3 regions of the Brachybacterium hainanense genome follow, and region 1 is predicted to be linked to each of the others. Evidence: predicted binding sites of a transcription regulator. Region 1 holds the regulator's gene; each other region holds the start of a gene.
What was found. The regulator LexA, encoded in region 1, represses DNA repair genes until DNA is damaged. The targets are predictions, from matches to a motif close to TCGAACANNTGTTCGA.
Positions count from the first base shown of each region.

Region 2: a site for LexA is predicted at 2,852-2,867, ahead of ACFFF6_RS00855 (HNH endonuclease signature motif containing protein). Genes of this name have one in related genera too.
Region 3: a site for LexA is predicted at 1,696-1,711, ahead of ACFFF6_RS03125 (HNH endonuclease signature motif containing protein). Genes of this name have one in related genera too.

Region 1 is NZ_JBHLSV010000025.1:21,179-26,766, reverse strand. It holds gene hflX (GTPase HflX) at 1-1,027, shown strand, start outside; gene ACFFF6_RS16270 (ATP-dependent DNA helicase) at 1,135-3,156, shown strand; gene lexA (transcriptional repressor LexA) at 3,279-3,959, opposite strand; gene ACFFF6_RS16260 (LysM peptidoglycan-binding domain-containing protein) at 4,147-4,527, shown strand; gene nrdR (transcriptional regulator NrdR) at 4,557-5,024, shown strand; gene ACFFF6_RS16250 (HelD family protein) at 5,196-5,588, opposite strand, start outside.
Region 2 is NZ_JBHLSV010000001.1:175,489-181,076, forward strand. It holds gene ACFFF6_RS00850 (NAD(P)-dependent oxidoreductase) at 1-606, shown strand, start outside; gene ACFFF6_RS00855 (HNH endonuclease signature motif containing protein) at 614-2,794, opposite strand; gene ACFFF6_RS00860 (M20/M25/M40 family metallo-hydrolase) at 3,228-4,595, shown strand; gene ACFFF6_RS00865 (TetR/AcrR family transcriptional regulator) at 4,625-5,296, opposite strand; gene ACFFF6_RS00870 (hypothetical protein) at 5,434-5,588, opposite strand, start outside.
Region 3 is NZ_JBHLSV010000003.1:74,246-79,833, forward strand. It holds gene ACFFF6_RS03125 (HNH endonuclease signature motif containing protein) at 1-1,663, opposite strand, end outside; gene ACFFF6_RS03130 (lysoplasmalogenase) at 2,042-2,734, opposite strand; gene ACFFF6_RS03135 (phosphoribosyltransferase) at 2,746-3,261, opposite strand; gene ACFFF6_RS03140 (tripartite tricarboxylate transporter permease) at 3,394-4,932, opposite strand; gene ACFFF6_RS03145 (tripartite tricarboxylate transporter TctB family protein) at 4,934-5,524, opposite strand; gene ACFFF6_RS03150 (tripartite tricarboxylate transporter substrate binding protein) at 5,521-5,588, opposite strand, start outside.

The DNA of each region.
Region 1 (5,588 bases):
CAGCCAGCGCCGAGCCCTCGAGGACATCGTCAAGGTCAAGGTCGTGGACCGCACCGCCCTCATCCTCGACATCTTCGCCCAGCACGCGAAGTCCCGTGAGGGCAAGGCGCAGGTCGAGCTCGCCCAGCTCGAGTACCTCCTGCCGCGCCTGCGCGGCTGGGGCGAGTCGATGTCCCGCCAGGCGGGCGGACGCGTCGCCGCGGGCGGCGCGGGCATGGGCTCGCGCGGTCCCGGCGAGACGAAGATCGAGCTGGACCGCCGCCGCATCCGCACCCGTATGGCGAAGCTGCGCCGGGAGATCGCGGAGATGGCTCCGGGCCGCGAGGCCAAGCGCGCGGACCGCAAGCGCCGCGAGGTGCCGGCGGTCGCGATCGCCGGGTACACCAACGCCGGGAAGTCCTCGCTCCTGAACCGGCTCACCGGTGCCGGGGTGCTCGTCGAGAACGCCCTGTTCGCGACCCTGGACCCGACCGTCCGACGGGCCCAGACCCCGGACGGGCGCGAGTTCACCTACGCGGACACGGTCGGCTTCGTCCGGCATCTGCCCACGGAGCTCGTGGAGGCATTCCGCTCGACCCTCGAGGAGGTCGCCGACGCGCATCTGCTGCTGCATGTCGTCGACGCCTCCCACCCGGACCCGGAGGGGCAGATCCGGGCGGTGCGCGAGGTCCTCTCCGATATCGACGGCTTCGACGTCCCGGAGATCATCGTCCTGAACAAGGCCGATGTCGCCCAGGTCGAGACGATCGCGCGGCTGCGCAGCCAGGTCGAGGACTGCGTCGTGGTCTCCGCCCGCACGGGCGAGGGCATCGAGGAGCTGCGGGATCTGATCGCCGAGCGCCTGCCGCGCCCCGCGGCGGAGGTGGACCTGGTGGTGCCGTACACGCGCGGCGACCTGGTTTCGCGCGCTCATGCGGTCGGAGAGGTCCTCGCCGAGGAGCATCTGGCCGAGGGCACCCGTCTGCACGCCCGGGTCGATGCGGCGCTCGCCGCGGAGCTGGGCGCGGCCTCAGCCGCCGCGAGCTGAGCCGCCGCGGCCCCGGCGCTCGAGGCGCCTCGGCCGCGTCGCCGATGTGGCGGGGACCCCGGCCCGGCGTCCCCGCCGCACGCCGTGCTCGCCGGTAATCTGGGGTGATGCCCTCCGCGAGCGACGCTCCTCCCGCCGTGCCCGATGCCGCCGCCCTCATGGCGCATGCGGTCACGGCGATCGGCGGTGCACCGCGTCCGGGGCAGACGCAGATGTCCGCCGCGGTCGACGCGGCCATGCGGCAGCGCCGTCACCTGCTCGTCCAGGCCGGCACGGGCACCGGGAAGTCGCTCGCCTACCTGGTTCCCGCCCTCCTGCACGCCGTGACGGGGGGCAGGCCCGTGGTGGTCTCCACGGCGACGATCGCCCTGCAGAGCCAGATCACGCGCAAGGACCTCCCGCGCGTGGTCGAGGCCCTCGCCGAGGACCTCCCGAGGCGCCCCACCTTTGCCCTGCTCAAGGGCCGCAGCAACTACCTGTGCCGGCACAAGATGGACGGCGGATATCCCACGGACCTCGATCCGGGAGCCCTGTTCACGGAATCCGCTGCTCGGGGCGGGGCCGATGACCGGCAGGAGCGTCTGGGCGACCAGATCCGGCGCCTGCGGGCATGGGCCGAGGAGACCGACACCGGCGACCGCGACAGCCTCGAGACCCCGGTCTCCGACCGTGCGTGGCGTCAGGTCTCCGTGAGCGGCAACCAGTGCCTGGGGCAGACCTGTCCCCTCGTCGGCAGCTGCTTCGCCGAGCGCAGCCGCGAGGTCGCCCGCGAGGTCGACCTGATCGTGACCAACCATGCGCTGCTCGCGGTCGATGCCTTCAACAACCTCGGCATCATCCCCGAGCACGACATCGTGGTCCTCGACGAGGCCCATGACCTCGCGGCGCGGGTGACGAGCGCGGTCACGGAGGTCCTCGCCCCCGGGATGGTGCGCGGCGCGGTGCGGGAGCTGCGCGGTCTCGGCGTCGCCGGCACCGCCCTGGACGATGCGGGGGAGGAGCTGCGCGCGGCGCTCGAGGAGCAGCCGGACGGGCGGGTGATCGGCGACCTCGCCCCGCGGCTGGCCGATGCGATCGGAACCCTCCGCGTCGAGGCCCGGACCGCGCATGCGGATGCGAAGGACGCCGGGGACGAGGAGCTCGCCGGGACGGCCGGCGCCCGCCGCTCCGTCCGCACGAGCCTGCAGGAGATCATCGACGTGTGCGAGCGCGCCTCAGATCCCGACGAGGACGACGTGGTCGCGATCTCCCGCTCCGAGGCCACCGGGCGCACGAGCCTGACCGTCGCGCCGATGAGCGTGGCCGGCGCCCTGCGCGGGGCGATCCTCGAGGAGCGCACCGCGGTGATGACCTCGGCGACCCTCGCGCTCGGCGGACGCTTCGAGCCGCCTGCGGGCTCGGTGGGCCTGCGCGCCGCGGACCGCCGCGCCCCCGAGCTCGAGGACGGGATCCGTGATCCGAGCCTGTGGTCCGGCCTCGATGTGGGCAGCCCGTTCGACTATCCCCGCCAGGGCATCCTGTACGTGGCCTCGCACCTGCCGCTGCCCGGGCGGGACGGGCCCTCCCGCGAGATGATGGAGCATCTGACCGAGCTGATCGAGGCGTCCCGCGGAGGAGCGCTGTGCCTGTTCTCCTCGCGGCGCGGGGCGGAGCTCGCGGCCGAGCACGTGCGTGCGCGCCTGGACCTGCCCATCGCCGTGCAGGGCGAGGACTCGATGACGCGGCTCGTGCGGGACTTCTCCGCCGAGGAGAGCAGCAGCCTCTTCGGCACCATCACCCTGTGGCAGGGCGTGGACGTGCCCGGGCGCGCCTGTCGCCTGGTGACGATCGACCGGATCCCCTTCCCGCGGCCGGACGAGCCGCTGATCTCGGCGCGCCAGGAGCGCATCGCCGAGCGCGGCGGGAACGGCTTCATGCAGATCTCGGCGCAGCATGCGGCCCTGCTCATGGCGCAGGGGGCCGGGCGGCTGATCCGCTCCTCGGCGGACCGCGGCATGGTCGCGGTGCTGGATCCGCGGCTGGTCACCAAGCGCTACGGCTCCTACCTCGTGCAGGCGATGCCGCCGCTGTGGCGCACGCAGGACCCGGCGGTCGCGCTCGGTTCGCTGCGCCGGCTCGCGGACGGCTGATCGCCCGGTCCGGCACCGGAGCCCTCGGGAGCGCGGGGCGACGTGGACCGGGGGTATGCGCGTTCCCGCGCCGGCGCCGGGGGGGTGCCGGGACCGATCCGCCGGCCACGCCCGTGCGGTGATCAGACGGCGCGCAGCACCGCGACGACCTTGCCGAGGATCTCGGACTCGTCGCCGAGGATCGGGGTGAAGGACGGATTGTGGGGCATCAGCCAGATGTGGCCGTCGCGCTCGGCGAACGTCTTCACGGTGGCCTCGCCGTCGATCATCGCCGCCACGATCTCGCCCTTCTGCGCCACCGGCTGACGCCGCACCACGACCCAGTCGCCGTCGCAGATCGCCGCATCGATCATCGACTCCCCGACCACCTGCAGGAGGAACAGGTCCCCGCCGCCGACGAGCTGCTCGGGCAGGGTGAAGACGTCCTCGACCTGCTCCTGGGCGGTGATCGGCACTCCCGCGGCGATGCGGCCCACGAGGGGGACGGCGACCGAGGGGGAGACCGGCAGGACCTCCGCGGCATCCGCGTCCGGGGCGCCGGACTCGTCGAGCTGGACGACCTCCATCGCGCGCGGGCGCTTGGGGTCACGGCGCAGGTAGCCCTTGCGCTCGAGCACGCCGAGCTGATGGGCGACCGAGGACGGGGAGGTCAGGCCGACCGCCTGGCCGATCTCGCGCATGGTGGGCGGGTAGCCGTGCGCGGCGATCTCCGCGGTGATGGTCTCGAGGATCCGGTGCTGCCGCCGGGTGAGGTCCGACGGGGCGGGGGAGCTCTCGTGCTCCGGGGTGCTCGTGGGCGACATGGGCGGACTCTCCTGGGAGGACGGGGCGGCGGCGGTTCGTCTGTCGGACCCCTCTGGTGGAGTGATCCTGCCTTCCACAGTAGGCGCTCGCGCACCGCAGGCCAAACATGTGTTCGAGACGGGTCTTGCGTGTCGCGTCAACCGGGCCTACAGTCGTACACGTATTCGATCGAACAGGAGTTCGGACATGGCAACGATCCTTCCCCTCGCCGCTCGCACCACCGCGATCGAGCAGCATGCTCCCCGTGCTCGCGCGCGGCTCGTGCTCACCCGTCGCGGCCGTGTCCTCAGCATCGCCGCCGCCTTCCTGCTGGGGGTCGTCGTCGCGCTCATGGTCCTCCTCCTCGTCGACGGCCCTTGGGCCTTCGCAGGATCGGGGGACTCCGGGCCCGTCGTCACGGTCGCCGCCGGGGACACCCTGTGGGCGTACGCGGACTCCTACGCCCCCGAGGGCGTCGCCCCGCAGGAGTTCGTCGACGATGTGCGTCGCCTCAACGGGCTGGTCACGCCGCGGCTGACCGCCGGCCAGGAGATCGTGCTCCCCACCGGGGCGGAGACCGGCCGCTGAGCGCGGTCGCCCCGCTGTAAGCTGGAAGGGTGCACTGCCCCTTCTGCCGCAACCCCGACTCCCGCGTCGTGGACTCGCGCACGTCCGATGACGGCGCGGTGATCCGCAGGCGTCGTCAGTGCACCGCCTGCTCCCGTCGGTTCTCGACGGTGGAGACCGCCTCACTGTCGGTCGTCAAGCGATCGGGCGTCAGCGAGCCCTTCAGCCGCAGCAAGGTGATCTCCGGGGTCCGCAAGGCCTGCCAGGGCCGCCCCGTCTCCGACGATCAGCTCGCGCTGCTGGCGCAGAAGGTCGAGGATGCGATCCGGCAGAGCGGCCAGGCCGAAATCGAGGCGCACCAGGTGGGCCTCGCGATCCTGCAGCCGCTCCAGGAGCTCGATCTCGTCGCGTATCTGCGCTTCGCGAGCGTCTACCGGTCCTTCGAGTCCCTCGACGACTTCGAGGCGGCGATCCATCGGCTGCGGGAGGAGGCGGCGAGCGGCGCGACCGGCGCGTGAGCCCGGTGCTCGCCTGCCACGTCGGCCTCCGTCCCTCCGTCGTCCTCGGTCCGAATCGGGGAACCGGTCGCACGGCTCCCGAGAATCCGCATAGGATGCATGGTGGCGCCGTTCGCGGCGCCTGCCGGATCGGCGGTCGCGGAGGGGAAGCCGCGGCCGCCGATCCTCGTCTCAGCCCTGGATGCCCTCCGGCAGAGGAAGGGCATGGACCACGTCGAGCCGCTGGGTGGGACGGGTCATGGCGACGTAGAGGTCTCCTGCGCCGTGGGTCCGGTCAGCCAGCAGCTCCGCCGGCTCGACGAGGACGACGCCGTCGAACTCGAGGCCCTTGGCATCCTGCGGGCTCATCACGGCGACCATCTCGTCGACGCCCCGGCTCCCCGAGCCGACCTTCGGCAGGCCGGGCGCGGAGCGCAGCGCATCGACGAGGTCGGCCAGGCGGCTCGCGTGCGCGATCACGGCGAGACGCCCGGTCGCCTGTGCGAGCTGCTCCTGCACCGCGAGGACCGTCTGCGCGGTGAGCTCCGAGGCCGGCGCCGGGCGCAGCGTCGGATCGGCGTCGCC
Region 2 (5,588 bases), on a different contig from region 1:
GTCGGCATCGATCCGGTGGTCGCGACGGCCGGTCGCCTCGCGGAATCGGGGATCGGTCTGGTCGATGCCCCGCTCTCGGGCGGTCCGGTGCGTGCGGGCGACGGGGACCTGCTCATCGTGGTGGGGGCGGCTCCCGCGGATCTCGAGGTCGCGCGGCCGGTGCTCGAGCGACTGGCCTCGACGCTCACGATCGTCGGCGGGAGGCCGGGCGACGGGCAGGCGCTGAAGACGGTGAACCAGCTGCTGTGCGGCGTGCACATCGCGGCGGCGGGAGAGGCGCTCGCGCTCGCGGATCGGCTGGGCCTGGACCAGGCGGCGACGCTCGACGCGCTGCAGGCGGGGGCGGCCTCGTCGTTCATGCTCGGCAACCGCGGCCCGCGCATGCTCGAGGCGTACGAGGAGGACGGCGCGGAGGTCCTCTCGCGGCTGGACATCTTCGTGAAGGACCTCGGGATCGTGACCGATGCCGCGCGCCGTCACGGCCTGCCCGTCCCGGTCGCGAGCGCCGCCCAGCAGCTGTTCCTGCTGGGGGCCGCTCAGGACAAGGGCGCGCTGGACGACTCGGCGATCATCACCACGCTCGCTCCGCAGCGCCGGGAGGTGTAGCCGCCGGTCAGAAGGGCGGCGGGCCCTGGGGTCCCCAGCCGTCCGGCGGCTCGGCGATCGTGGTGAGATCGACGCGCGCGAGGGATCCGATCGGCACCGGGGCCGGTACCGGGGCGGGATGCTCGTGCCCGCAGGCGTCGCAGCGGATCGCGGGAGGTGTCGGCGGCGGGAGGGGCAGGATCCGCGGGGACTCGAGCCTCCTCCAGTCCTCGCTGAGCAGCCATCGCCACAGCCGCGGCCAGTGCTGCGACCATGCGGGCAGCTCGAGGATGCGCTTCTCGGTCGCCTCGGGGGCGCGGTCGGGCGATCGGTCGCGGTCCGGGCCCGGTGATCGATCCGCCGGGTCGATGAGGGGATCCCGGCGTGCTCCGGAGAGGCAGAGCGCATCGCAGGGCGCGTCCGGGTGGGCGCGGAGGTGGTCGACGAGCCATCGGGAGGCCTCGGCGCCGATCATGTCGACGTCGTCGCGCTCGTCGATGACGACGTGCTGCCCCCGGTTCGCACCGAGGAGCCAGCGGGTCGTGCCCGGCTGCCAGCTGCCCGCGGCATCCGGTCCGGCCGCGCGCACCCGGGTCGGGTCGAGCAGCCCTTCCGTCTTCTGCTGGTGGTGGTGCTCGCACAGCCAGTGGAGGTTCTCGATATCGGTGGGGCCGCCGTCGAGGAACTCCTCGATGTGGTCGCACTGGCTGGCGAAGGAGGAGCACCGCTCGCAGCCGGGGACGGCGCAGCGGGGGTGGCGCAGTCGCAGGTGCTCCTGCATCGCGGCGGTGGGCCGGTAGGTCTGGGCGGGCAGCGGCAGGAACGTCCCGGTGCACGGATCCGTGAGCACGCGGTACCAGGTGTCCTCGGTGCCGGCGAGGGCGCGCGCCATGTCCGCGGGAAGCGGCGTCATCCCGTCGAGGGAGGCCGGGGCCTCCGAGCGGCCGAGGAGCGTCAGTGCGGGCACGGTCACGACGAGCCGGAAGCGGTCCCGCGGGATGTCGACGCCGTCCGCGGAGAGCTGCGCCCGCGTGAGCAGGAGGTAGCGCAGCACGTCCTTGCGCAGCACCGAGCCCGTCTCCGCGACGAGCCCGTCCACGTCCCACGGGATCTCCTGATCGCCGGCGGCGACGGCGGCGCGCTGCGCGGCCTGGACGGCACGCGCGGTGACGTCGAGCCGCCGCGCGAGGGAGGCGACCTCCGGCGCAGGCCCGTACACCTGGAGGCAGGACATGCCCTTGCCGACATCCATGATCTGCACGGACCGCTCGACCGGTGCGGGCGGCTCCGCCTGCTCGCGGCGCTCCTGCTCCTCGAGCTGCTCCGCCCAGCGGACCAGCTCGCGCAGCCGCTTCTCGAAGCGCTCGGGGCTCACCCGCAGGTCCCACGAGCTGATGAGCCGGTCGATCCCCTGGCGCGCGACCTCCGTCAGGTCGCGGGTGTCCCGCAGCATGCGGGTGAACCAGCCGGCCGGGAACCGCCCGTCGGCGAGCTGCGCGTAGCAGGCCGGGAAGGACGTCAGGGCACGGTGCGCGTCGCGGACCAGATGCCGGGCACGGCGCACGCCGATGCGGAGCGCCGCGGCGGCCACGAGCGCGTTGACATCGTCGTCGTCCTCCGCCGGGGCGCCGGCCGCCGAGGCCCCGGGCGCCTCCCCGGTCCCGGCGTCGGCGGCATCGGCGGCGTCGGCCGGATGCCGCAGGGCCGCCAGGGCCGCGTACTTCGCTGCGAGGGCGGGGCCCTCCGCCGTGCCGAGGTCCCAGATCAGCCGGGCGGCCTCGCTCATGACCACGCCGTCCGGGGCCTGCCAGCCACTCTCGGCGAGGTGCCCGAGGAAGGTCTCCCTGGCATGGGGCCGCACGACCTTCGTGGCCCGCATGGCCGCCGGGGCCGCGGAGACGAAGGCCGCGACGCCGGACAGAGGAGGATCCGGGACGGAGGCCATCGGCAGCGGAGCCCCGTCCGCCATCGCCTGGCGATAGGCCGCACGCCGGGCCGCGTGCCGCGGGTCCTCCACCCTCCAGGACTGCCCGGGGCCGAAGGTGGGGGCGAGCAGGCGGACCTCCCGTGGACCCTGCAGGCCGGTGGAGGCGGTCGGGCCCGCCGGGCCGGCGGGGCGCAGCACACCTCCCGGGATCGGAGCGCCCTCCAGGGCGGGCCGCACTGCAGCGTCCTCTGCTCCTGTCGCGGTCCGGCGATCCTCCAGCATTGCTCCTCCTTCCCGGGCTTCCGTGTCCTGCACCTGCGCACCGGCGTCACATCCGGCTCGTACCTGTGTTCGAAATCCTCTTCATCCTACCCTGTCGAGCGCCATTTCGCGAGCCCTGTGGACAGCTTTCCTCCTTCCATAATCCGCGGGCCCATCGTCAGCCACCCGGACATCATAACCACTCGTGTGACCTGCGACGTCATGCCACATCTCTCACATGGACCGAAATCCACCACTCCTCCCCATGCAGAGTTATCCACATTCTCCAGGTACCTCGGCGCAGCCCCGTCATTTCCGGGGAGAATGCGACATCCCTGCATCGAACCGCTGACCGTCCCGCGTGCACGGCCCCGCGCCGCTAGGCTGGCCGAACCTGTGCACCCGATCCCGTTCCGGAGGAACTCCCGTGCCTGACGCCCCCTCCCCCGCCACCATGCCCGCCGCGTCGCTCGCGGAGCTCGTCGGCGGCGATCTCGAGCTCCTCCAGGACGAGGCGGTCCGCTTCACCCAGGAGCTGATCCGCATCGACTCGACGACCTACGGCGGGGACGACCCCGCGCGCTGGGGCCGAGGGGAGATCGAAGCGGCGGAGTACGTCGCCGCCCGCCTGCGCGAGGTCGGTCTGGATCCCCAGATCATCGAGGCCGCACCAACGCGGGCCAGCGTGCATCTGCGGATCCCGGGCGTGGACCGGGATCGCGGCGGCCTGGTGCTGCACGGCCATCTCGACGTGGTCCCCGCCGCGGCGGAGGACTGGAGCGTGGACCCCTTCGGCGGCGAGATCCGCGACGGCATGATCTATGGCCGCGGCGCCGTCGACATGAAGGACATGCTCGGCATGATGCTGGCCGTGGTCCGGCACCTCGCGCGCGAGGGGATCACTCCCCCGCGCGACCTGGTCGTCGTCTTCTTCGCCGATGAGGAGAACGCCTCGACCTGGGGGTCGACGTGGGTCGTGGAGACCCACCCGGAGATCTTCGCCGGCTGCACGGAGGCGATCAGCGAGGTGGGCGGCTACTCGATCACCCTCCCGGAGCAGGAGACGGGCGAGGACGTGCGCGCGTACCTGATCCAGACCGCGGAGAAGGGTCTGGCCTGGGGTCGGCTGCGGGCCCACGGGCGTGCGGGCCACGGCTCGATGCCGACCTCGGAGAACGCGATCGTCCGCCTCGCGCAGGCGATCGCGCGCATCGACGCGCACGAGTTCCCGAAGGAGTGCATCGCGAGCGTGCGCGAGCTGTTCGACGGGGTCACCGAGATCACCGGCGACGGCTGGGATCCCGCAGATCCGGAAGGGATCCTGCCGCGTCTGGGCGGGGCGCGACGCTTCGTCGCCGGCACCCTGCAGGACACCATGAACGTGACCACCCTGGACGCCGGCTACAAGGTCAACGTGGTGCCGCAGTTCGCGGAGGCGGGGATCGACTGCCGCTTCCTGCCCGGGCACCAGGAGGAGCTCCTCGCGCTCCTCGAGGACCTCGCCGGGGAGCACGTCGAGGTCATCCTCGACAGCGTCAGCGTCTCCGTCGAGTCCCCGACCACGGGTCCGCTCATCGATGCGATGACGGCCGCGATCGAGGCGGAGGACCCGGGATCGCGCGTCCTGCCGTACTGCCTCAGCGGCGGCACCGACAACAAGGCCCTCTCGACCATCGGCATCCGGGGATACGGCTTCGTGCCCCTCCGGCTGCCCGCCGACCTGGACTTCTCCGCCATGTTCCACGGCGTCGACGAGAGGGTCCCCGTGGACGCGGTGCGGTTCGGCGCCCGCACCCTGCTCCGGCTCGTCGTGACCTGCTGACGGACTCCGGGCCGTGTCCCCGGGGACGGTCAGGAGCCGGTGCGCTCCTGGGCGGACGCGGCGATCCGCAGCAGATGCTCGACCATGCCGCGGGCACGGTCGCGGACCTCCTCGAGAGGCATCTGCGGCTCGGCCGTCAGCCAGGTCGCGAGAGAGACGAACAGGCCCCCGGCGAGGAACAGCGCGTACCTCCGCTGCTCCTCGGCTCCCCCGGTCCCCGGCAGGACGGCCGGGTACTGGCGCAGGATCTCCTCGAAGCGGTTCGCGTAGGCCGCGGTGATCATGCTGTCGACGGCGGCAGAGACCTTCCAGCGGCTGACCACACGGACCACCTCCGCCCGGTCGACGAGGACGCCGATCACCCGCAGCAGGCTCCTCATGCCCCTCTCAGCAGGTTCGAGGCCCGCCGCGCGATCCGCCTCGTCGAGGCCCTCGAGGCCCTCGAGGGCCGGTCGGATCATCGCGATCGCGACGTCCTCGAGGTCGGAGAAGTGCGTGTAGAAGGCGGCCCGGGAGATGCCGGCCTCCTTGGCGAGCGAGAACACCGTGATGTCGCCCGTCCCACCCGCGGCCAGGCGCATCATCGCGTCCAGCACGGCCTGCCGGGTGCGCGCCGGGCGCGGATCAGCGGCGCGCGGACGGGGGGCCGACGTCCCGGAACCGCCCGCGGGGTGAGCGGAGGAGGAGGGGGCAGAGGACATGCGGACCATCGTAACGGCACATCAGAGGGCCATGCGATCCCCCTCATAGGTATCGACGACGCAGGTCAGCTCGGCTCCCCTGCGCCGGCCGCGAGACGCCGGGCCGGGATCCGCCCGAGCGCCCACGCCCGGGCCCCTCACTGCGCGGCGACGTAGAAGCCCTCGTCCTCCCAGTTGAGCATCTCGTAGACGTGGAAGCTGCCAGTCGCGGCGGTCGCGTCCTCCGCCGAGACCTCGAAAGCCACATCCCAGGTGGTGCTCTGACCGTCGGTCAGGTCCGCGGCGTCCGTGA
Region 3 (5,588 bases), on a different contig from region 1:
CGGTCTGGTCCTCCACATCGAGGACCGCCTCGTCGCCGTGGATGGTGCGGATCCGCCATCGGGTCCGACCGGGTGCACGGGTCCCATCCGGCTCGCGGCGCGGGCCGTGCAGCCTCACCGGGTCGATGCGCCCCTCCGTCTTCTCCCGATGGTGGAAGCGGCACAGCCAGTGGAGGTTCTCGGTGCTGGTCATGCCGCCGGAGAGCCACTCCTGGATGTGATCGCACTCGACCGCGGCCCGCACGGGCCGTTCGCATCCCGGCACCGCGCACACTCCTCCCCGCAGGCGCAGGTGCTCCTGCATCGCCCGCGTCGGCCGGTACGCGTCAGCGGGAAGCGGGAGGAAGGCGCCGCTGCGCGGATCGGTCAGCACCCGATACCAGGTCGACTCCCCTGCCGCGAGCTCCCGGGCGAGATCCGCCGGGACAGGCATGGTCCCGTCCAGCATCCCCGGTGCGTCCACGACGCCCAGGAGGGTCAGCGCGGGGACGGTCAGATTGATCCGGAACCGCTCCGCCGGCACGTCGGCGCCATCGGTGTCGAGGGCCGATCGGGTCAGCAGCAGGAAGCGCAGAGCATCCAGCCGGGAGGGCTTCCCCGAGGCGGAGACGCTCCCGTCCACGTCCCACGGGATCTCGGAGCCGGCGGCGAGGGCGGACTTCTGCGCGGCCTGCACCGCCCGCGCTGCCACGTCGAGGCGGTGCGCGCACTGCAGCACCTCCGGTGCGGGACCGAACACCTCGAGCCGTGCCATCCCCTGGTCGGTCGCCGCGAGATGCACGTCCCGGCGCACCGGTGGCTGTTCCTCGCGGACCAGCCGCTCCGCCTCCTCGAGCCATGCGGCGAGCGCACTGGTCCTCGTGAAGAAGGACTCCGGGGTCATCGACAGGTTCCAGCCGGCCACGACCTCGTCCATCGCCCGGCGCGAGACGTCCGAGAGGTGACGCGAGCGGCGCAGGAGATGTGTGAACCACGGCGCAGGGAAGATACCCTCCTCCAGCAGGCTCAGGCATGCCGACAGGGTGGAGACGGCTCGGGAGGCGTCCCGGATGGCGTGATCCGCGCGCCCTGTGGGTACCCGGAGCCCTGCCGCGGCCGCGAGCGCGTGGATGTCGCCGTCCGGATCCGGGAACGGAGCCTCCTCGTCCCCGTCCCACAGCCTGGACAGGGCCCGCAGCCGCCAGCTCAGCAGGATGCTCTCCAGCACGCTCACGTCCCAGAGGCCCCGCAGGGCCTCGGACAGCACCGGCCGGTGCATCACGTCCGCCTCCTCCGGGAGGCTGTCGCGGTCCACGGTCCTGCGCACGCGCCGTCCACCGCCCGCGAGCCGATCCGGGACCCGCTCGAGAACCGCCGCGACGTCCTCGGCGACCTGCGGGTCCCGCGGCCCGGCCGCCGGCTTCCGGGCCGGCCCCGCGCCGACTCCTGCCGCGATCGCGAGGACGCCGAGCTCCGCCGCCGCGGAATGGCGGACCTGCGATGCCTCCGAGATCTGCGATGCCTCCGAAACCTCCGAGGCCCATGAGGACTCCGGAGCAGCGGACGAGTTCCCGGCGGCCGCGCCCTGCGGACCCACCAGGCCGAGGCGACGCGACCGCCGCGCGGCCGAGGCATCATCGCACAGCGCCTCGCCCGCGAGCCCTGGAAGGTACGCCTGCGCCACGACGGTCACCTCCTCCCGGGATCGACTCGATTTCGAATGCTCGTTCGAAACCTAGATTACCGAAGAGGAGCCCTCCCATCAAGGGCCCTCGGTGGCCTGTGGAAAATTTCTTCAGGGCCACCCCGATCGCCCGTGGACACCGGGTAAATTCACCCTTTCACCTGCATAGATGAACATCTCAGTGCTGGTCCTCCCCATCTCGATCCCTCCTCCCCATATCGCAGTCATCCACATTTCGCGCGGCCTCGCGTCGCCACCGCTCCGCGCCGTGCAAGAATCCCGCTCATGTCCCATGTCCTCATCCAGCGCTCCCTCGGCACCCAGGCGCGCGGTCGTGCCCTCCGCGCGACGGTGCCTCGTCCGCGAGGTCCCTCTCGGTCACTCCGCGCGGGGGCACCGCCGGCGTACGGCGAGGACCAGGAGCCCCTGTCCGGCGAGATAGGTGGTCATCACCCAGGCCCCATGCATCGGGAGGCGGAGGTCGGCGAAGGCCTCGAGGCCGATCAGCGAGTCGGAGGCCAGGAACACCGCACCGCCGGCACCGGCCACCGGTCCCAGGCCCGTGGACAGCACGGCCATCGAGACGAGCGCACCGCCGTAGACGAGGATCGCGGGCAGCATCGGCCCCGAGCGCGGGGCGCACAGCGCGACGATGGCGGTCAGCGCCGCTCCATACGGCGCGAGCGCGAGAACGCGCCGCCCCCTGCGAAGACCCGGGATCCCGGTGCGGCGATGGGGCCAGAAGGCGGAGATGTAGGCGCCCTGGGCCAGGAGGAACGGACCGAGCATGAGCAGGAAGGCCCGGTCCGGGTCGGCGGAGAGGCGTGGGAGGGTGTCGCCCAGCCACGACAGGGCGAGAGCCGCGAGCACCCGGCGAGGCAGCGGGTCCGTCCCCCACAGAACAGGGCCCGGCGGCGCGAGCAGCACGCCGGCGAGCGCCGGCATGAGCAGCGCCTGGGTGAACGTGCAGACGGCGCTGTCCGGCGCGACCGCCTTGGCGGCCACATGCGTCGCCGCCACGACGACGAAGGCCGCCCCGGCGAGCTTCCTCCACCGGGACGGCCTGCGCATGATCGGGCCTCTCAGCCCTGCACGGACGGGGTGACCGGCGGCTCGGCCGACCACGGGAAGACGATCCACTCGTCGGTGCGCCGCCACACGAAATCGGGGGCGACCACGGACGCGGACTTCGAGTACAGCACGGCGCTGCGAGCCTCGGCCCCCTGGCCGCGCAGCAGCTCGAGGACCAGGGCGAGGGTCCGTCCGGAATCGGCGACGTCATCGACCACGAGGAGCCGCTTGCCGGAGATCGCCTCGACGTCCAGCATCGGTGCCAGCAGCACCGGGTCCGGGAGGGTCTCGTGGACGTCGGTGTAGAACTCCACATTGATCGCATCGGCCAGCTTGAGACCCAGCGCGTAGGACAGGGAGCCGGCGGGCAGCAGGCCGCCGCGCGCAACGGCGATGACGATCTCCGGCTGGTAGTCGCTGTCGACGATCTGCTGCGCGAGCTCGCGAGAGGCGGTGCCGAACAGCTCCCAGTCCAGGACCTCCTTCGTCGGAAGGTCGCGGGAGTCGGCGTGGTGGGCGAGATTCATCGTGGTCCTCGGGTCCTGGGTGCTGGCGGTGACGTCGATGCTACCGGCCGCGTGCTGGACGACGGGCCGCGTCGAGGGAGGAACCGGCGGATGCGGGGAAGGTCTCGTCCCGTCCCCGCACCCGCCGGAGCCTCACACGGCCCCGTCCTCGTCAGCCAGACGACGTGCTCGACGGGCGGCCGCGATCTCCCGGACCCGGGTGACCACGGTGAAGCCGATCGCCGCGAGCATCAGGGCGTAGATGAGCATCACGATGGGCCCGTCCACGAGAGCCGTCGCGTCGCCGTCGGCGCTCATGAGCGCGTCGCGGACGCTGGTCTCCGCGAGCGGACCCAGCACCATGCCGATGATCAGCGGGGCCAGCGGATAGTCGGCCACCCGCATCACGAAGCCGATCAGGCCGATGCCCAGCAGGATCAGGAGGTCCGCGGTCGAGGAGGAGGTCGCGTAGATGCCCAGGCCGCAGAACACGCTGATCCCGGCGTACAGGTACGGTTTGGGGATCAGCAGCAGCTTCGCCCACAGCGCCGCGAAGGGCAGGTTGATCGCGAGCAGCACGACCATGGCGACGAAGAAGCTCGCCAGCAGGGTCCACACGAGGTCCGCGGAGCGCTCGAACATGAGCGGGCCCGGCTGGATGCCGTACTGCTGGAAGGCGGCCAGCATGATCGCAGCGGTCGCGGAGACCGGCAGACCCAGGGAGAGCAGAGCTCCCATCGACATGCCGGTGGTGGCGTTGCCGGCCGCCTCCGGCGCCGCGAGCCCGCGGATCGCGCCGGTGCCGAAGCGGGGCTGAGCCCGTCGCGCGTCCAGCTTCTTCTCGAGCCCGAAGGACAGGAACGTGGGAAGCTCCGAACCGCCGGCGGGGATGACGCCGAAAGGCAGGCCGATCGCGGTGCCGCGCGCCCAGGCAGGAGCGGCCTCCTTCAGCTCGCCCCTGCTCAGCCAGGCCCGGCCGGAGGGGCGGATCGGCTGGACCGTGGGGTCGAAGCGCTCCCGGCAGGCGACGTAGATGACCTCGGCCAGGGCGAGCATGCCGACGGTCACGGTGACCAGGCTGATGCCGTCGAACAGCAGCGGGCTGTCCATGGTGAAGCGCGGAGCACCGCTGACGCCGTCGATCCCGATGACGGCGATGCCCAGGCCGAGCGCAAGCGACATGAGGCCCTTGATCGCGGACTCGGCGAGCATCGAGCTGGTGGAGACGAAGGCGAACAGGGCGAGGGCGAAGTACTCGGCGGGCCCGAAGCTCGAGGAGAACTCGGCGAGCCAGGGGGCGAGGAAGACGACGATCACCGACGCGGTGAACCCGCCGATGAAGGCGCCGATGGCCGCGGTCGCGAGCGCCTGCGGCGCACGGCCCGACCGCGCCATGGCGTGTCCTTCGAAGGTCGAGGCGATCGCGGAGGCCTGACCTGGCGTGTTCATGAGGATCGCCATGGTCGAGTCGCCGAACAGGCCGCCGAAGTAGATGCCGGCGAACATGATGAACGCGGCCGTGGGCTCGAGGGCGAAGGTGACCGGCAGCAGGAGCGCGACGGCCATCGAGGAGCCAAGGCCCGGCATGACGCCGACGGCGGTGCCCAGGAAGCAGCCGATCAGCACCCAGATGAGGTTGATCGGATGCAGGACGTCGCCGAAACCGCCCATCAGGCTGGTGAGCATGTCCATGTCAGAACCCCCATCCGAGGATGCCGGAGGGCAGCGAGAGCCCCAGCATCATGTCGAAGACGATGTACGCGAGCGAGGAGAGGGTCAGCCCCACCACGACGTCCATCAGGACGCGAGGGGACCCGAAGGCGCGGGCGACGCACCAGAAGAGCATCGCGGCACCGATCACCCATCCCAGCACCTCGAGCAGGAGGGCGAACAGGAGGAAGCCGCCCACGGCCCAGGCGAAGGACGGCAGGTGCAGGCCCGCGCGGCGCGTCACGGTGCCTGCGATGCCCTCGGCCTCGTCGCGGCCCGCGGGCAGGCGCCGGTCGGCAGCGAGCGGAGTGTGGCGCTGCAGCACCACGACGACCTGCGCGATCACGAGCACGACGAGGGCGCCGGCGATGATGCCGGGGAAGAACCGGGGTCCGGGGAAGCTGGTCCCCTCCGGGACCCGCATCGTCACCAGGCCGATGCCGAGGTAGATCGCGAAGGCCGCGAGCACGATCGGCATGGCGAGCTCCGCTGCCATGCCGGGGCCGGACAGGCGCGGCTCCCCGCCTCCGGCGGGTCCCTCGGAGGGGACCGCGTCGATCTGCGGTGCGCTCATGCTCCCAGCTCCTCGTACAGGGCCGTGATCTCGGTCTTCTGGGCGTCGAGGAACTCCTGCAGCT